Regions from separate parts of the Tindallia californiensis genome, predicted to be linked through region 1. Evidence: riboswitches for the same ligand, from Rfam matches in the RefSeq annotation. Region 1 holds a riboswitch; each other region holds the start of a gene.

Region 1 (3,892 bases):
AAGATTCGGCCTCTGGAATACACAAAACCAGGGACGGTTGTGCACATATCTATAGGTAAGAAGTATGCAGGGTACGTGGTAATTAAAGATCAAATAAAAGAAGATGCGGCTGAGGCTATTCGACGTATTCGAGAAATTGGAATTAATAGAATTGTTATGCTCACAGGAGATCGGGAAGCTATTGCTGGGCAAATTGCAAAAGAGCTACAAATTGATGAATACTACGCAAATTTGATGCCGGAAGACAAGGTGACAATAACAGAAAAAATAATGGAAGAAAAAACGTCGAAGGGGAAAACAATGGTGGTGGGAGATGGAATTAATGACGCTCCGGTATTAGCTAGAGCAGACATAGGCATATCGATGGGTGGCTTAGGATCTGATGCCGCTATTGAAGCTTCGGATGTCGTGATTATGACAGACAAACCTTCAAGCATTGTGACTGCTTATAAAATTGCCCAAAAAACCCATCGGATTGTTTGGCAAAACATCATTGCAGCGCTGGGTGTAAAGGGGATGGTTATGGCACTAGGAGTTTTTGGAATGGCTTCAATATGGCAAGCTATCTTTGCTGATGTAGGGGTTGCGTTGCTTGCCATCTTTAATGCCATGAGGATGATTCGATCTTAATTCGTTTATCAAATTTACTTTAGGGTAAAAAAGTGATGTGGCAACAGCTAAGCCAAGATTAACAATAGAATAGGGAGTGATTGAGTGGGTGTTGTGACGGAAATGGTTTATGCGTACGCAGGAAAAGTGCTTTTAGCAATTTTTTTTCTGGTTGTAGGATTAACCGTCGTTAAAAAAATTTCGACTTTGATTGCAGAACAAATGGATAAGTCAAAGATGGATCAGTCGCTAAAATCCTTTTTAGTGCCGTTGGTGCGTATACTGCTTCAGGTAATGCTTATTATCAGTATTGCATCTATGCTTGGTGCAGAGATGACTTCTTTTGTTGCTGTATTAGGTGCGATGAGTTTTGCTATCGGTTTGGCACTTCAGGGAAGTCTGGCGAATTTTGCAGGGGGAGTATTAATTCTTATCTTAAAGCCTTTCAAGGTAGGGGATTATATTGAGGCAGCAGGGCATGCGGGAACAGTAAAGGATATTCAAGTATTTTACACAGTCCTTAATACACCTGATAATCGCAAAATAATTGTTCCGAATGCCAATCTCTCTAACAGTAGCGCTGTTAATTATTCAGCCTATACAACCAGAAGAGTGGATTTTAAGTTTGGTGTTGGATATGGAGCGGATATTCGACAGGTAAAACAGATTCTTCAAAGAATTGCCGATGAACACCCGCTTGTGATGAAAGATCCGGCGCCGATGATTGTTTTAGGGGAGCATGGGGACAGTGCAGTTGTTTTTTATTTTCGTGTTTGGTGTCAGGCAGAGGATTATTGGACTATCTATTTTGACATGATGGAAAGAGTAAAGGAAGCCTTTGATGAAGATGGAATAAGCATTCCTTATCCTCAAATGGATGTTCATTTACAAAATCATCCTGGATAATGACCTAAAAAAGACCTTTCGCATTAAATGGGAAGGTCTTTTTAAAAGTAAATGATAGGGTAGTCTCATTTAGATTGAATATAAAGTTGTCGAGAATCCCAGTTTGCAAAGTAACGTCGGTTACCATCATCATCCAAAAGGATATATGCCTTAGATTCATCAATAGGCTCATTAGTGATCTCGTCTGTTACCATTATTGCTGGTTCGGGTTTTTGGTTCTCTGATTCGGTTGCTTCTACATTTGCAGGAGCAATTGGCTGTCGCTGTTTTCGTCTTATTGAACGGGTAGAAAAACCACCACCCATCAGCCGGATGACTGTGCGGAAAATCAAAATCATTAGCGTTACTCTGATAAGAGAATATACCAATGTATCCATTTATAACACCTCCTGTGTGCTGATTCTTAGCTTGCATATAGTAAAAGCTTTGGCTGTTGTGGTGCCAAAGCTCTATTGGCTTCTATGTAATTGATACCCAGTTTAGATGAGAATCTATCAAAATCATAAACGATTTTCACCAATTAATCAAGCAGAAGTTTGAATGGTTAATAAAAAAGGGTGAGGCGTATGAATTGACAGAAAAAAAGGAAAACATTATAATGATAAAAGACATCTGAAAAATATAAGGGGAGCTGGCGTGTCTGGCTGAGAGGGAGTTGTTTGTTCCGACCCAAAACCTGATCTGGATAATGCCAGCGGAGGGATAGTAGAAAAATGTGATGTGAAAATCTGCAATCCAAAAAGGAAGCAGATTTTTTTGTATTAGCTAAAAAAGCAACTTATAATCATTTGAAAATGAGGAGGTTTGTCAATGAAGAAAGCAAGTAAAGGGATAAGATGGATTAGCTTTGTGATGGCATTGTTTATTTTTATCACCGGATGCAGTCAAGCAGAGAAGGAAAAAGATGAACAGGGTAGTGCATTAGAAAAAGTGACGGTAGTCCTGGATTGGGTACCCAACACGAATCATACAGGTTTATATGTGGCCATAGAGCAAGGTTATTTTGAAGAGGAAGAAATTCAGGTAGATTTGATTCAACCAAGCCAGGGTGGGAGTGCGGATCTTATTGGCGCTGGACAAGGGGAATTTGGAATTAGTTACCAGGAAGAAGTAACTTATGCAAGAACAGCGGAGGAGCCTTTGCCCATTAAAGCCATAGCCGCGATTATTCAGAACAATACGTCCGGGTTTGCTTCGCCTGTCGGCAAAGGGATCGAAAGACCCAGAGATTTTGAAGGGAAAGATTATGGTGGATGGGGTTCGCCGGTTGAGAAGTCAACGATAAGAGCATTGATGGAAAAAGACGATGCTGACGTTGAAAAAGTAGGGTTTGTAAATATTGGAACGTCAGATTTTTTTGATGGTGTAGAAAATCATGTTGATTTTAGTTGGATTTACTATGGGTGGGACGGTGTTGCTGCTGAATTAAGGGACTATAAAATAAATTTTATTCCTTTGCAACAATATGAGGAAGCACTTAATTTCTATACACCCCTTATTATTACAAATGAAGCTTTAATTGAAAAAGATCCGGATTTAATACATCGATTTTTACGAGCAACTTCTCGAGGATATGAATATGCGATTGAAAATCCTGAAAAAGCAGCACAACATCTACTAAAAAATGTGCCTGAATTGGATGAGGAAATGGTAGTAGCCAGCCAACTGTTCTTATCAAAGGAATACCAGGCTGACGCATCAAGGTGGGGAGAAATGAAAGAAGAAATATGGAAAAACTATGCTGTCTGGATGTATGACCAGGGACTTTTGAATGATTCGTTGACGGCTGAAAAAGCCTTCACAAATAAGTTTTTACCTGAAGAAGTAAAAAGATAAAGATTCTAATGAACGGCCATCTAGGTCCTTTGTACTGGATGGCTTTGTTTTTGAAAAATATGTGTTAAAATATAAGTAAGAAGAAATAAGAAAAGACGGACAGGAAGGAAAATAGGATGACTATTAAAAAAGATAAATTTTCTTGGTATCAACAACAGCAGGTAGAATATGGAGCCTTTGAAGGCTGGAATCAGCAATATAATATAACTCATGGATTTAGCAGTCGAAAAGGAGGGGTTAGTGAAGGTTGTTACAAAAGCATGAATCTTGGATTTGCTTCAAAAGACGATGAAAAACTGGTTAATGAAAACTTTCGTAGGTTTACGAAAGCCCTGGGAATTCAAAAAGATAACCTGGTACTGTCGGATCAAACCCATGAAACAAATATTCGGGTTGTTTCCGAGCAAGATACAGGTAGTGGAATGACCAAACCTAAAACCTACGTTGGGATAGATGGTTTAATTACCAATGTTCCGGGTATTCCACTAATGACATTTCATGCAGACTGCACCCCTCTTTTTTATGTAGATCCAATGCAAAG
Region 2 (3,892 bases), on a different contig from region 1:
CCGATTCCTTTTCTGATGGCGGACAGTTTACAGAAGTGGAAAAAGCCTTGTTCCATGGAAAAAAAATGGTAGAAGAAGGTGCGGATATCATTGATATAGGGGGAGAGTCTACCAGACCAGGTGCCATAAAAGTGGAAGAGGAAGAAGAACTTAAACGGGTCATGCCCATGGTAAAAGCGTTGGTAGAAGCCTTAGAAGTTCCCATCTCTGTCGATACCTACAAGGCACCAGTGGCAAAGGCAGCCTTAGAAGCCGGCGTTCATATGATCAATGATGTATGGGGCCTTCAGCGGGATAAGGAAATGGCATCGGTGGTAGCTTCCTTTGGCGTTCCGGTATGCATCATGCACAATCAGGAAGGCACGGAATATAAAGAAGACATTCTTTCCAGTATTAAAAAGTTTTTTGAAAAGTCCCTTACCATGGCTCGAGAAGCAGGTATCGACGACAAAAACATTCTGCTGGATCCGGGCATAGGCTTTGGAAAAACACCAGAACAAAACATTTATGTCATGGGTAGGTTGCAGGAACTTCAGGAATTTGGTTATCCAGTGCTGTTGGGAACGTCCAGAAAATCCATGATAGGAAAAATACTGGACCTGGCACCGGAGCAAAGAATGGAAGGTACGCTAGCTACCAATGTGATTGGCGTTTATCAAGGAGTAGAAATCATTAGAGTTCATGATATTAAAGAAAACCTGAGAGGAATAAAGGTGGCGGATGCCATCCTAAGAGGAGTCGAACATGGATAAAATCATTATGCACCATCTATCATTTTATGGATATCATGGCGTCCTGGAAGAGGAAAAAAGGCTGGGACAAAAATTTATCCTAGACATAGAACTATGGGCAGACCTTGCACTGGCCGGCACTACAGATCATGTAGACAATACCGTTAGTTATGCAGATGTTTATGAGGATGTAAAAGAACTGGCAGAAAATCAACGGTTTCATTTGATTGAAGCCCTGGCAGAACATATCAGTCACCGTATTTTGGAGAAATATGGAAAGATCAAAAAAGTCATGGTGCGGGTAAAAAAACCAGAAGCACCCGTAAAAGGCATTTTTGACTATTTTGGTGTGGAGATTGAGAGAAGCCGAGATGAATAGAACCTATCTAAGTTTAGGGAGTAATATAGGAGATCGGAGAGGACATCTAAGAGATGCTTGTCAGATGATTCAACAACATCCCCAAACAATTGCCTGCCAGAAATCATCCCTTTACGAAACCGATCCAGTAGGCTATCTGGATCAGGATACATTTCTTAACATGGCCGTGGAGCTGGACACCACCTTAGAAGCCTATGGATTGCTGGCTTTCTGCCATGAAATCGAAGCAACACTTAAAAGAAAGCGAGTGATTCGGTGGGGCCCACGAAGCATCGATGTGGATATCTTGTTATTTAATGATCAGAAAAGTAGTGAAAAGGAGTTAATACTTCCCCATCCTCGCATGAAAGAACGGGGATTCGTCATCCTTCCTCTGTACGAACTAAATCCATTACTTATGATTGATGGAGAACCTATCGAAACCCTGTATCATCATTTAAAGACAGAAGGCATTCGAAAACTGGATCAGGGAATAGACTAAGCCCCCTCCTTTTTGAAAGAGGAACATGCAAAAAAGAGGAAAAAAACAAAGAAAATCAAATAGCATCATAGCAGGGGAGCCGAAAGGCTGAGAAATGAAAATATTCGTTGACCCTCGCACCTGACGTGGATAATCCCACCGTAGGAAGCTATGTAATGATAACGAAAGTATCCATCGATGATATTGATCGTTTTTTCAACACAAGCTTCCTCCGTTATGGGGAAGTTTTTTTTATTGAAAAAATGAATACCAAGAGAACAGTAAAAACAACAGCAACAATGAAAAACAATATAAGAGGAGTGAAAAAAATGAATTACAGTACACAAATGGACGCAGCGAAAAAAGGTATTGTGACAAAAGAAATGGAAGTGGTGGCTAAAAAAGAGGGGATTCATGTGGAAGAATTGAAAAAAAGAGTCGCCGAAGGGACGGTAGTGATTCCGGCTAACAAACATCACCACAGCTTGGATCCAGAAGGCATTGGCTTAGGCATGCGAACAAAAATAAATGTCAATCTGGGGATTTCAAAAGATTGCTATGACATAGAAGCAGAAATGGTCAAAGTAAAAAAAGCTCTTGAAATGAAAACAGAAGCCATTATGGATTTGAGCTCTTTTGGAAAAACAGAAGCATTTCGACAAAGATTGGTAGAAATCTCCCCCGCCCTGGTAGGCACCGTGCCCATTTATGATGCTGTAGGGTTTTATGACAAAGAACTGCAAGCTATTACGGCAGACGAATTTCTTCGTGTGGTTGAAAAACATGGGGAAGACGGTGCGGATTTTGTAACAGTTCACGCGGGTATCAACAGAGAAGCTGTTGACGTGTTTAAGCGCAATAAAAGACTGACGAATATTGTTTCGCGGGGTGGTTCTCTACTGTACGGATGGATGGAATTAACCGGCAACGAAAATCCTTTTTATGAGCATTATGATCGACTGCTGGATATTTGCGAAAAACATGACATAACCTTAAGCCTAGGAGATGCCTGCAGACCGGGAAGTATCCATGATGCTACGGATGCATCGCAAGTCAAAGAACTGATGGTACTGGGAGAGTTAACACTTCGAGCCTGGGAACGAAATGTTCAAGTCATTATTGAAGGACCAGGCCATATGGCAATGAACGAAATAGAAGCAAATGTTTTATTAGAGAAAAAGCTATGCCATGGAGCTCCTTTTTATGTACTGGGTCCCATCGTTACCGATATAGCGCCAGGATACGACCATATCACCAGCGCTATTGGCGGTGCTATGGCAGCTGGCAGCGGTGCGGATTTCTTATGCTATGTGACACCGGCAGAACATTTAAGGCTTCCCAGTCTGGATGATATGAAAGAAGGGATCATTGCCGCTAAAATTGCCGCCCATGCAGGTGATATTGCGAAACAGATTCCTGGCTCCAGCGAAATCGATCATAAAATGAGCAAAGCAAGGCAAGAGCTGGATTGGAAAAAAATGTTTGAGTTAGCTATTGAACCAGAAAAACCAAAAGAATATCGTGAAACATCGATGCCAGCCCATGAAGATAGCTGTACCATGTGTGGCAAAATGTGCTCTATGCGCAATATGAACAAGATAATGGAAGGGAAAAACATCAACATTCTTCGGGAAGATGAGTAAGAAAACAAAAAGAAAATTAAATGATAATGATTATCGTTATGAGAGGTGGGTATATAATGAATAAGCTTAATTAGAGACGAAAGAAGGAGGTAACAACAATGAAACACACTTTACCAAATCTGCAATACCCATATGATGCTTTGGAGCCCCATATCGATAAAGAAACCATGGAAATTCATCACACGAAGCATCATCAAGCCTATGTGACTAAATTGAACCAAGCTCTTGAAAATCAAGATGCTTTTGAGGAAAAAGAATTGGAAGCATTAATGACATCACTGGAAGAATTGCCCCAAGAAGTATACTGGGCGGTAAGAAACAATGGCGGCGGTCATTACAACCATCGTTTATTCTGGAAAATCCTGTCACCTCAAGGTGGAGGAAAACCAACAGGAAAATTATTAGAAGCCATTGAGAAAACCTTTGGTAGCTTTGAAGCTTTTCAGGAAAGCTTTAATAACGCAGCAACCACTCGTTTTGGTAGCGGTTGGGCTTGGTTGATTCTTAACAAAAACCAAGAACTGGAGGTAACCTCTACCCCCAACCAAGATAACCCCTTAATGGACGGGAATAAAATACTGTTAGGTCTTGATGTGTGGGAACATGCCTATTACCTTAAATATCAAAACAAAAGACCAGACTATATTCATGCATGGTGGAATGTGGTGAATTGGGATTA
Region 3 (3,892 bases), on a different contig from region 1:
TGTACTACTCGTATCAAGGTAAAGATTTTGAAGGAATCGATCCGGAATATAAAGAAAAAAACTGGTTAAAAGTAAATACAGGAGAATATTTTACAGAACATAAGCTGTACCAATATTCACAGGAATATTATTGGGAAATAAGTATTTATACAGAGTATCATCATCAAAAAACCTTGATAGGAGAACTTTATCTAAAAATTCCTTCTTCAGAAAGAATCCTTCAAAAGATCCAAAGTCTTTTAGATAATCAGCTTCTGGAACAGTCGATCACCATGACCATTCAGTATATCTATAATCGGATAATGCTGGGAAATTCTTTTTTATACAATATTGAAATTTACATTGATTTACTCTCTATTCGTGATCCTTATATGCCCTACCATGCACAAAATGTTTCGGATTTTTCATTAATGCTATACGATTCTCTTAACCTGGAAAAAACTTTAGTAGATCGATTGAATTTATACATTGCATCCTTACTTCATGATGTCGGAAAGTTAGTAGTGCCGGAAAAAATATTAACAAAATCTGATAAGCTAACCACTGATGAATATACCAAAATTAAATCTCATCCAGCCTTAGGCTACGAAATTGTTAAACATCAAGTAATTGGTCTGAAACTATTACAAGATGCGCCTGTTTATATTAGGCATCATTCTGAATGGTATGATGGAAGTGGATACCCGGAAGGATTGAAAAAAGGCGATATTCCTTTATTCAGTCGTATTATTATGGTAGCAGATGCGGTGGATGCCATGCTATCGGAAAAGGAATATAGGGAATCTTTTAGGATTGAAGAAGTGATCAGCGAACTAAGGAAATACCGTGGAAAACAGTTTGACCCAATGATAGCGGATAAGGCCATTGAACTGTTAAAAAACAAAAATCAGTTCCTTGATATAACCAAAAGAATGGACAGTGCATTTTTTGGAGATGTGTCCTTGAGTGTTATCAATAAAGATGCTACTGGGATCGAAACTTTCCAAGGACATTTATTTTATGGAAAAAGAGTATCATCCTTAAGACTCAATAAGCGGGATAAAGAGAAAGAAGAGCTTAAATATCTCAAAAAAGGCATTCTAAGTTTTTTTGTTCAGAAAACTTTTGTGCAATATGAAGTAAGTATTAAGAAAATGGATGAAGATAGTATTGCTTTAGAGTCTTTTGTCTGGAAACCAACAGACAAATATTTTTCCATTATGTGGGAAGAAGTTGGGTTTATGAAAGGATCTAAAGAGAAGAAAATACCTATCCATATCATAAGAGTTGGGGGGAATTCCTTAACCTTTGAAGTGATGCTTGCTAGCAGTGCTGAAGGCAATAAAGCACAAGAGCTTAAACTCAATGAATTTGTTGAAATTCATTTTAGTTTGAAAATTGAAGAGGTAAAAGAAACTTTTGCTGTTGACTGTCTCGTAGTCGATATTCATGAATTTTCGGAACGAAGATTATATAGTGTGGAATATCAGGATATTATTTCAAAGGATCAAGATCGGCTATTCAAACTGATGTTCAAAAAACAAATGAATCAAAGAAACATAAATCGATCTGCAAAATAAGAAAAAACAGTTCTGATTCTTCCTAGTTAAAAGCATCGATGAAAAGCTTCTGGAAGCTTTATCGTCCTGACCATTGATAAACCCCATATGGTCGTTAACAGCGTATCCGAAGAAATCGATCCGTGCCAACAGAACGATGAGTCGAATGGACGTAGCACCAGTGTTCATTGGTGGAAGAACTTTTGTCCCTTTACGATTCTCAACGGATAATCTGGATGCTCGGGCGGAATGGATTAATTCTACCAGAGTAGTCGTGATTATCTTCTAACAGATGCGTTACGTGTCGGATTGATAAAATTGTTTCATTAAAATAGAGGTGGTTGCTAGCTTAAAAGAATCACTTGCGTAAAGAAAGGCAGCATGCTATGATGGTTTTGAAAACTAAATCAGAAGTAAACACTGGGAGTGTCGGTTAGGCCGACTGAGAGGAAGACCCGTTTAAGTCTTCGATCCCTGTACCTGATCTGGGTTATGCCAGCGTAGGAAAGTGCTTTACATGTTAACACGTATCATGTGTTCTAAAAGCATTGCCTACCGGTAATGCTTTTTTTATGGTATTTGGTCTGGCCGTTGTCCTTTTTATCATCATCCTGATCCGAGAGGAGGAATTCAATGAATATTCGTACCCTTACCATGGCGGCCTTATTGATTGCAATTGGTGTGGTAACCGCACATACCATCGTCATTCCTGCAGGAGTTGCAAAAGCCTTCCCCATGCAACATGCGATTAATGTGATTGCAGCCATGTTGCTGGGAACCCCCATGGCTGTAGTGATAGCCTTTATGATTTCTCTTTTGAGAAATCTGCTGGGCACCGGTTCTTTGCTGGCATTTCCTGGTAGTATTTTTGGAGCTTTGCTGGCAGGATTTCTTTTTCAGAAAACAGGGAGACCTTTATTAACCATGCTGGGGGAAATAGTTGGCACTTCCCTATTAGGCGCTCTGGCCGCTTTTCCCCTAGCAGCCTATGTAATGGGCTTTGAAGGCGCCTGGCTCTTTTTTATACTTCCCTTTGGCATCAGTTCTGCTAGTGGAGCCGTTATCGGCGTTTTCGTAATGGGAGCGCTCTGCAAAAGCAAAGCCATTAATTTACGCAAAGGAGGTTGTTTGAAATGAAAAATTTGGTAACGATTGCGGGTTCTGACAGTTCTGGAGGTGCTGGTATTCAGGCAGATCTAAAAACATTCTGTGCTCATGGTGTTTTTGGGATGAGTGTTATTACGGCAGTTACAGCTCAGAATACCCAGGGAGTGACAGGAGTACAGGACATCGATCCAACTATGATTAAAAAACAGTTAGAAGCCTTGCTTGACGATATTCAGATTCATGGAATCAAAATAGGGATGGTATCAACCATCAACACGATTACAACCATTGCTTCTTTTTTACGACAGGTTAGAAACATTCCTGTGGTACTGGATCCGGTGATGGTGTCAAAAAGCGGGTTTCATCTCTTAAAGCCAGAAGCAAAAAAAGCAATGCTGGATCAGCTATTACCCTTAGCTACTGTAGTAACCCCTAATCTTCCGGAGGCAGAAGTGATTACCGGCCTACGGGTATCTTCAGAAGCAGAGATGAAAAAAGCAGGGGAAGCTATTTATCGCTTAGGTCCCTCCAATGTACTGATGAAAGGTGGCCACTTAGCGGGGGAAGAAGCCGTGGATATGTTATATGATGGAAAAAACTGGTATCGTTATGCCTGTCAACGGATCGACACGAAAAACACTCATGGTACGGGATGCACCTTATCCGCATCCTTAGTCGCTAACCTAGCAAAAGAAATGCCCATGAGAGAAGCTGTAGAAGCGTCTAAAAGCTATATGAAAAAAGCCATCGAAGAGTCTTTCGGCATTGGCAATGGTCCTGGACCGATACATCATTTTCATGAGTATTATGATCTTAAAGGAAGGAGACGGTAAAATGCAAGGCTTTCCTTTTACACAGATGATGATGGAAGCAACAAGGAAAAAACCATTGATCCATCATATTACCAATTATGTGACAGCCAATGATTCAGCAAATACGGTCTTAGCCTTTGGCGGCAGTCCTGTTATGGCGGATGAACCGGAAGAAGTGGAAGAAATGACTAGCATGGCATCGGCATTGGTGCTGAATATGGGAACCTTGAATAAACGAAGCATTAAGGCTATGTTTTTAGCTGGCAAAAAAGCAAATGAACAGGGGATTCCGGTGGTACTGGATCCGGTAGGGGCAGGGGCAACAAGTCTGAGGAATGAAACAGCCCGGGAACTCTTGAAACAAATCAACTTTTCTTTTATAAGGGGGAATGCATCGGAAATTCTTGCGATTACTGGGATGGAAAGCAATACAAG
Region 4 (3,892 bases), on a different contig from region 1:
TAACTGGGAGGTCTACCAGGAAGTTCTGTTTCGTTTTCTTGATCGGGCAAAGAGCCTTCAGCAGGAAAAAGAAGACGATCTGGACAGTCTTTACGAATTGAAGGGTTCGGCTGGGAACATCGGGGCGATCAACGTGATGAAAGCTTGTAACGATATGATTGAAGCAAAAAAAACAGGCACCGAAGCCAATTTTTATCGAAATCGACTGGAATCTGAAGTAGAACAGCTATGGCAGTTGCTTATGCCCTATAGGAAAAAAGCTTTTAGAATGATGCCGGATGAAGAGGCGATCAACGGAAGAGAAAAAATGGAGAAAGATCAAGATAAAGAAATGGAACTGAATCCTGTTATTGTACAGCGATTATTGAATGTGAAGCAACGACTAATACATGCGGAGTTTATTGAAGATGAGGAACTGCAGGAAATCAGAAAAGCATTGGAAGGTAAAAGGTCAGCCTTACGCTTGTTTGATCATATTCAAAACTCCATTACGGCATTTGAGTATGAAAAAGCACTGGAGCAATTGGACATGCTAATATCCCTGAAATCCAGTGACTGGGAAGACGTATAACCCGGTAATGACCTCACCGTCTAACATCCGGTTGGTTTTAGTGTGAAAATTTTCTAGAAGACGGGTTACTTTTTACAAAAACTGGAAAATTGGAAAATGGGAAAACTGGATGAAAAATTCCACGGGTACACGCTTTATAAGGTATGATAGGTGAAGAGTCTGGAAAACGAACCAATAGATGTCCGTTAGATGTCCGTGAAAGGCTCTGGATAAATGGGAAATGGAGAATAAGTAAATTATTCAAGCCTGACCCCAACTCCAAACGCACACTAATATGCATGACAAAGGTGGATATGATGCATGAAAAAATCAAAGCAATACCATCAAATTCAAGAGATTAACTCCATTATCAGAAAGGATCTAGGATCTCGTGGCATTATACCGCTGATAAGAGAAGAAAGTTTATGGAAAGCCTCTGAATCACTAATGCAGTCTGATCGAATTCTGATTGTCACCGGATTTTGCGTGCTAAAGCCGATGATTGGTGAAACGGACGGTCCTCCCGGCGCCCTTTCTCTAGCCTATGCCTTAACTGGAATGGGAAAAGAGGTACTGGTAACCACCGATAGATACTCGAAAAGGATGATGGAGAGAAGCGTCTCACCCAGCCATTGTCCTTACCGAATTGAATCGGTATCGGAGGGTTCGGCCGAAATCAGCCAATATATTCAAGAAACCCTTCGTCACTTTCGACCTGATCATATCATTGCTATTGAACGGCCGGGGAGAGCAATAGATGGACACAGCTATTCCATGAGAGGCGAACGCCTTGACCCAATGGTGCCTCAGCTAGACGAATTCTTTAATGAGGAATACGCACGCACCTATGGATATACAAGAATTTCCATTGGAGACGGTGGAAATGAAATGGGTATGGGAAACTATTATGATGAAATAGCCAGATCCTTAAATAACGGAAAAAAAGTTGCTTCTATAACAACCTCGGATATACTCATACCGGCAGGCACTTCTAATTGGGGAGGATATGGTCTGGCAGCAGCAATGTCGATTCTTCAAAGCGAGAGGTTGGTTCAAAGTCCAGCAGAAGAATGGGAAACAATTCAAAAAATGGTCGCGGCAGGAGCTGTTGATGGAGTATCCGGTGAATGTCAAGCGACAGTGGACGGTTTGCCTGTTCCTATCTATTTACAGGTACTGGAGGCCATTTATCATCTAGTGACGGTATCGTAATCATTCAAATATGACTCTGTCTGATTCTAACAGATAGAAGTATTTCCTAGGTGAGCGACGGCCGAATCAAAGGACTCCTTAGGCAAGCCGATTTTCATTTGACACAGCATAGGGAATAAAATATAATCAAGGTACAATTTGATAGTAATTGTTCCAGGGGAGCCAGCAAGAGCGGCTGAGAGGATGAAAGAAGCATCGACCCTTAAACCTGATCTAGGTAATACTAGCGTAGGGAAGGCATTTGGCATATCTTACAAAGCCCCGGTTCCTTGCCGTGGTTTTTTTTATTGGCAAAGTTCCCTGTGGAAAGAAAAAAGAGAGGATGAAAATTTATGAGCAAAAATCCAATGTGCTGTGGGACATCGCCATTCTTTGGTTGCCGGTTTTCTCTGTACCCCATGACGAACGAGTTTGTTCCGGTGATTCTGGACGCCATTGAAGAGATCAACCGTCCCGGTCTGAAGGTAGAAACCGATGTGGTCAGCACATGTCTGACGGGAGTAGAAAGAAATGTATTTGCAGCATTGAGGGATAGCTTTTCGAGAGCCGCTGCCACAGGAGAACATGTGGTAATGACAGCAACTTTTTCAAAGGGATGCCCAGGGGAAGGAGCAGTGAATCTGGAGGAATATGATTTTCCAGCAGAGACAGATTTTTCGGCAAAAGAAGGCAGTGATCGGGAAGTGAACGCTCAGTTTAGTGTATACCCTCTGGGAAACCAATCCTATATGAAACTCATTGGCGATGTGGTGGATCTGGTGAAACGGGCGGATGTCTATCAAGAGTCGGTTCATTTTTGTACTAGTCTGGAAGGTAGTATTGCTAATGTTTTTGAAGCTTTGGAAGAAGCCTTTTCCTATGTAAGTAAGGAAGTGGGCCATACGGTAATGACTGTCACGCTCTCCTGCAATAGTCCCAGCAAAAAGTAAAGAAATAGGTAGGCGGAAGAGAAAGAAGATCAAGAAAATGGGCAAAAATAGCACATTAAGTAAACAGGCAAGTAAACAAGCAGACAAGCAAATAAACCAATGGGATAAACAAAGGGAGAAAAAAGCAAGTAAATGAATAAACAGCCAAGCAAATGAGCAAGTAGATAAGCAAAGAAACACATCAAGTAACAAATAGATCAGTAGAAGAAACAAAGAAAAAGATAAATAAAAATCATTTCATAAATGAATGGAGGATGAGAGAATGACCGTGTTACCAAAAGATCATCAATGGACGTTGAAAGAAATCATTGTGATGAGTGCTCTGGGAGTGGCCTTTGCCCCTCTTTATATGGCGTGGATTCAAGTATGGGCCATTGCCACTGGCCTTTTAGGTCCTATCGGGCTGGATATTGTGTTTGGTTTTTGGTTTATTGTATCTATCATTTGTGCCCATATATTTCGAAAGCCGGGAGCGGCTCTTATTTCGGAATGGATTGCGGCTGTTGTCCAGATTCCTTTAGGTTCGCCATCGGGAGCATGGCTTATTGTATCTGGTTTTGTACAAGGCTTTGGTGCGGAAGTGCCCTTTTGGTTGACCAGATACAAAAAATTTAATACCAGTATTCTGATGCTGTCTGGCGTAGGCGCATCCATTGCCAGCTTTCTTTATAACTGGTTTCGTTTTGGGTACGCAGGTTTAGCGCCAGGGTTACTGATTACCATGCTGGTGATTCGAGTGATCAGTGGAGCGGTTCTTGCTGGTCTGCTTGGAAAAGGCATTGCGGAAGGCTTAGCAGCTACTGGTGTATTAAGTAGTTTCCCTCTTGGAAAAGAATGGCGGGAGAAAAGGAGAAAATCCATTCATGAAAAGTATTCTGAAGGTGCATAATCTTTCGATTCAATACCCCTATACAGCAAAACCGACACTAGAGAATATTTCCATAACCGTTGAAAAGGGTGAAGCACTGCTCATTATTGGAGCCAGTGGTTGTGGGAAAAGTTCTTTAGCGCTGGCCATCGCTGGGCTGATTCCCAGGACGATAGAAGCTGAGCAGCAGGGCAGCATTTATTTGGAAGGCAGAGATATTGCTGAAATGTCTCCTGGTGAAGTATGCCAACAGGTAGGATTTGTTTTTCAGGATCCGGAAGCTCAGTTTTGTATGTTGACGGTAGAAGATGAAATTGCTTTTGGTCTTGAAAA

The links. Region 1 has a riboswitch for thiamine pyrophosphate ahead of BLV55_RS03445 (ABC transporter substrate-binding protein). Riboswitches for the same ligand answer to the same signal wherever they lie in the genome.
Region 2: linked by a shared signal. The riboswitch ahead of thiC (phosphomethylpyrimidine synthase ThiC) and the one ahead of BLV55_RS03445 (ABC transporter substrate-binding protein) in region 1 are both predicted to bind thiamine pyrophosphate.
Region 3: linked by a shared signal. The riboswitch ahead of thiW (energy coupling factor transporter S component ThiW) and the one ahead of BLV55_RS03445 (ABC transporter substrate-binding protein) in region 1 are both predicted to bind thiamine pyrophosphate.
Region 4: linked by a shared signal. The riboswitch ahead of BLV55_RS12150 (YkoF family thiamine/hydroxymethylpyrimidine-binding protein) and the one ahead of BLV55_RS03445 (ABC transporter substrate-binding protein) in region 1 are both predicted to bind thiamine pyrophosphate.

The regions. Positions count from the first base shown of each region.
Region 1 covers NZ_FNPV01000002.1:273,466-277,357, reverse strand. The annotation lists gene BLV55_RS03460 (heavy metal translocating P-type ATPase) at 1-630, shown strand, start outside; gene BLV55_RS03455 (mechanosensitive ion channel family protein) at 715-1,515, shown strand; gene BLV55_RS03450 (hypothetical protein) at 1,581-1,892, opposite strand; TPP riboswitch at 2,130-2,235, shown strand; gene BLV55_RS03445 (ABC transporter substrate-binding protein) at 2,326-3,351, shown strand; gene pgeF (peptidoglycan editing factor PgeF) at 3,468-3,892, shown strand, end outside.
Region 2 covers NZ_FNPV01000009.1:101,221-105,112, reverse strand. The annotation lists gene folP (dihydropteroate synthase) at 1-752, shown strand, start outside; gene folB (dihydroneopterin aldolase) at 745-1,110, shown strand; gene folK (2-amino-4-hydroxy-6-hydroxymethyldihydropteridine diphosphokinase) at 1,103-1,591, shown strand; TPP riboswitch at 1,654-1,755, shown strand; gene thiC (phosphomethylpyrimidine synthase ThiC) at 1,900-3,213, shown strand; gene BLV55_RS12350 (superoxide dismutase) at 3,312-3,892, shown strand, end outside.
Region 3 covers NZ_FNPV01000009.1:46,979-50,870, reverse strand. The annotation lists gene BLV55_RS12130 (HD-GYP domain-containing protein) at 1-1,559, shown strand, start outside; gene BLV55_RS15055 (stalk domain-containing protein) at 1,633-1,827, shown strand; TPP riboswitch at 1,951-2,062, shown strand; gene thiW (energy coupling factor transporter S component ThiW) at 2,172-2,675, shown strand; gene thiD (bifunctional hydroxymethylpyrimidine kinase/phosphomethylpyrimidine kinase) at 2,672-3,478, shown strand; gene thiM (hydroxyethylthiazole kinase) at 3,480-3,892, shown strand, end outside.
Region 4 covers NZ_FNPV01000009.1:53,434-57,325, reverse strand. The annotation lists gene BLV55_RS12160 (sensor histidine kinase) at 1-571, shown strand, start outside; gene BLV55_RS12155 (DUF4392 domain-containing protein) at 872-1,762, shown strand; TPP riboswitch at 1,908-2,015, shown strand; gene BLV55_RS12150 (YkoF family thiamine/hydroxymethylpyrimidine-binding protein) at 2,095-2,691, shown strand; gene BLV55_RS12145 (ECF transporter S component) at 2,954-3,580, shown strand; gene BLV55_RS12140 (ABC transporter ATP-binding protein) at 3,555-3,892, shown strand, end outside.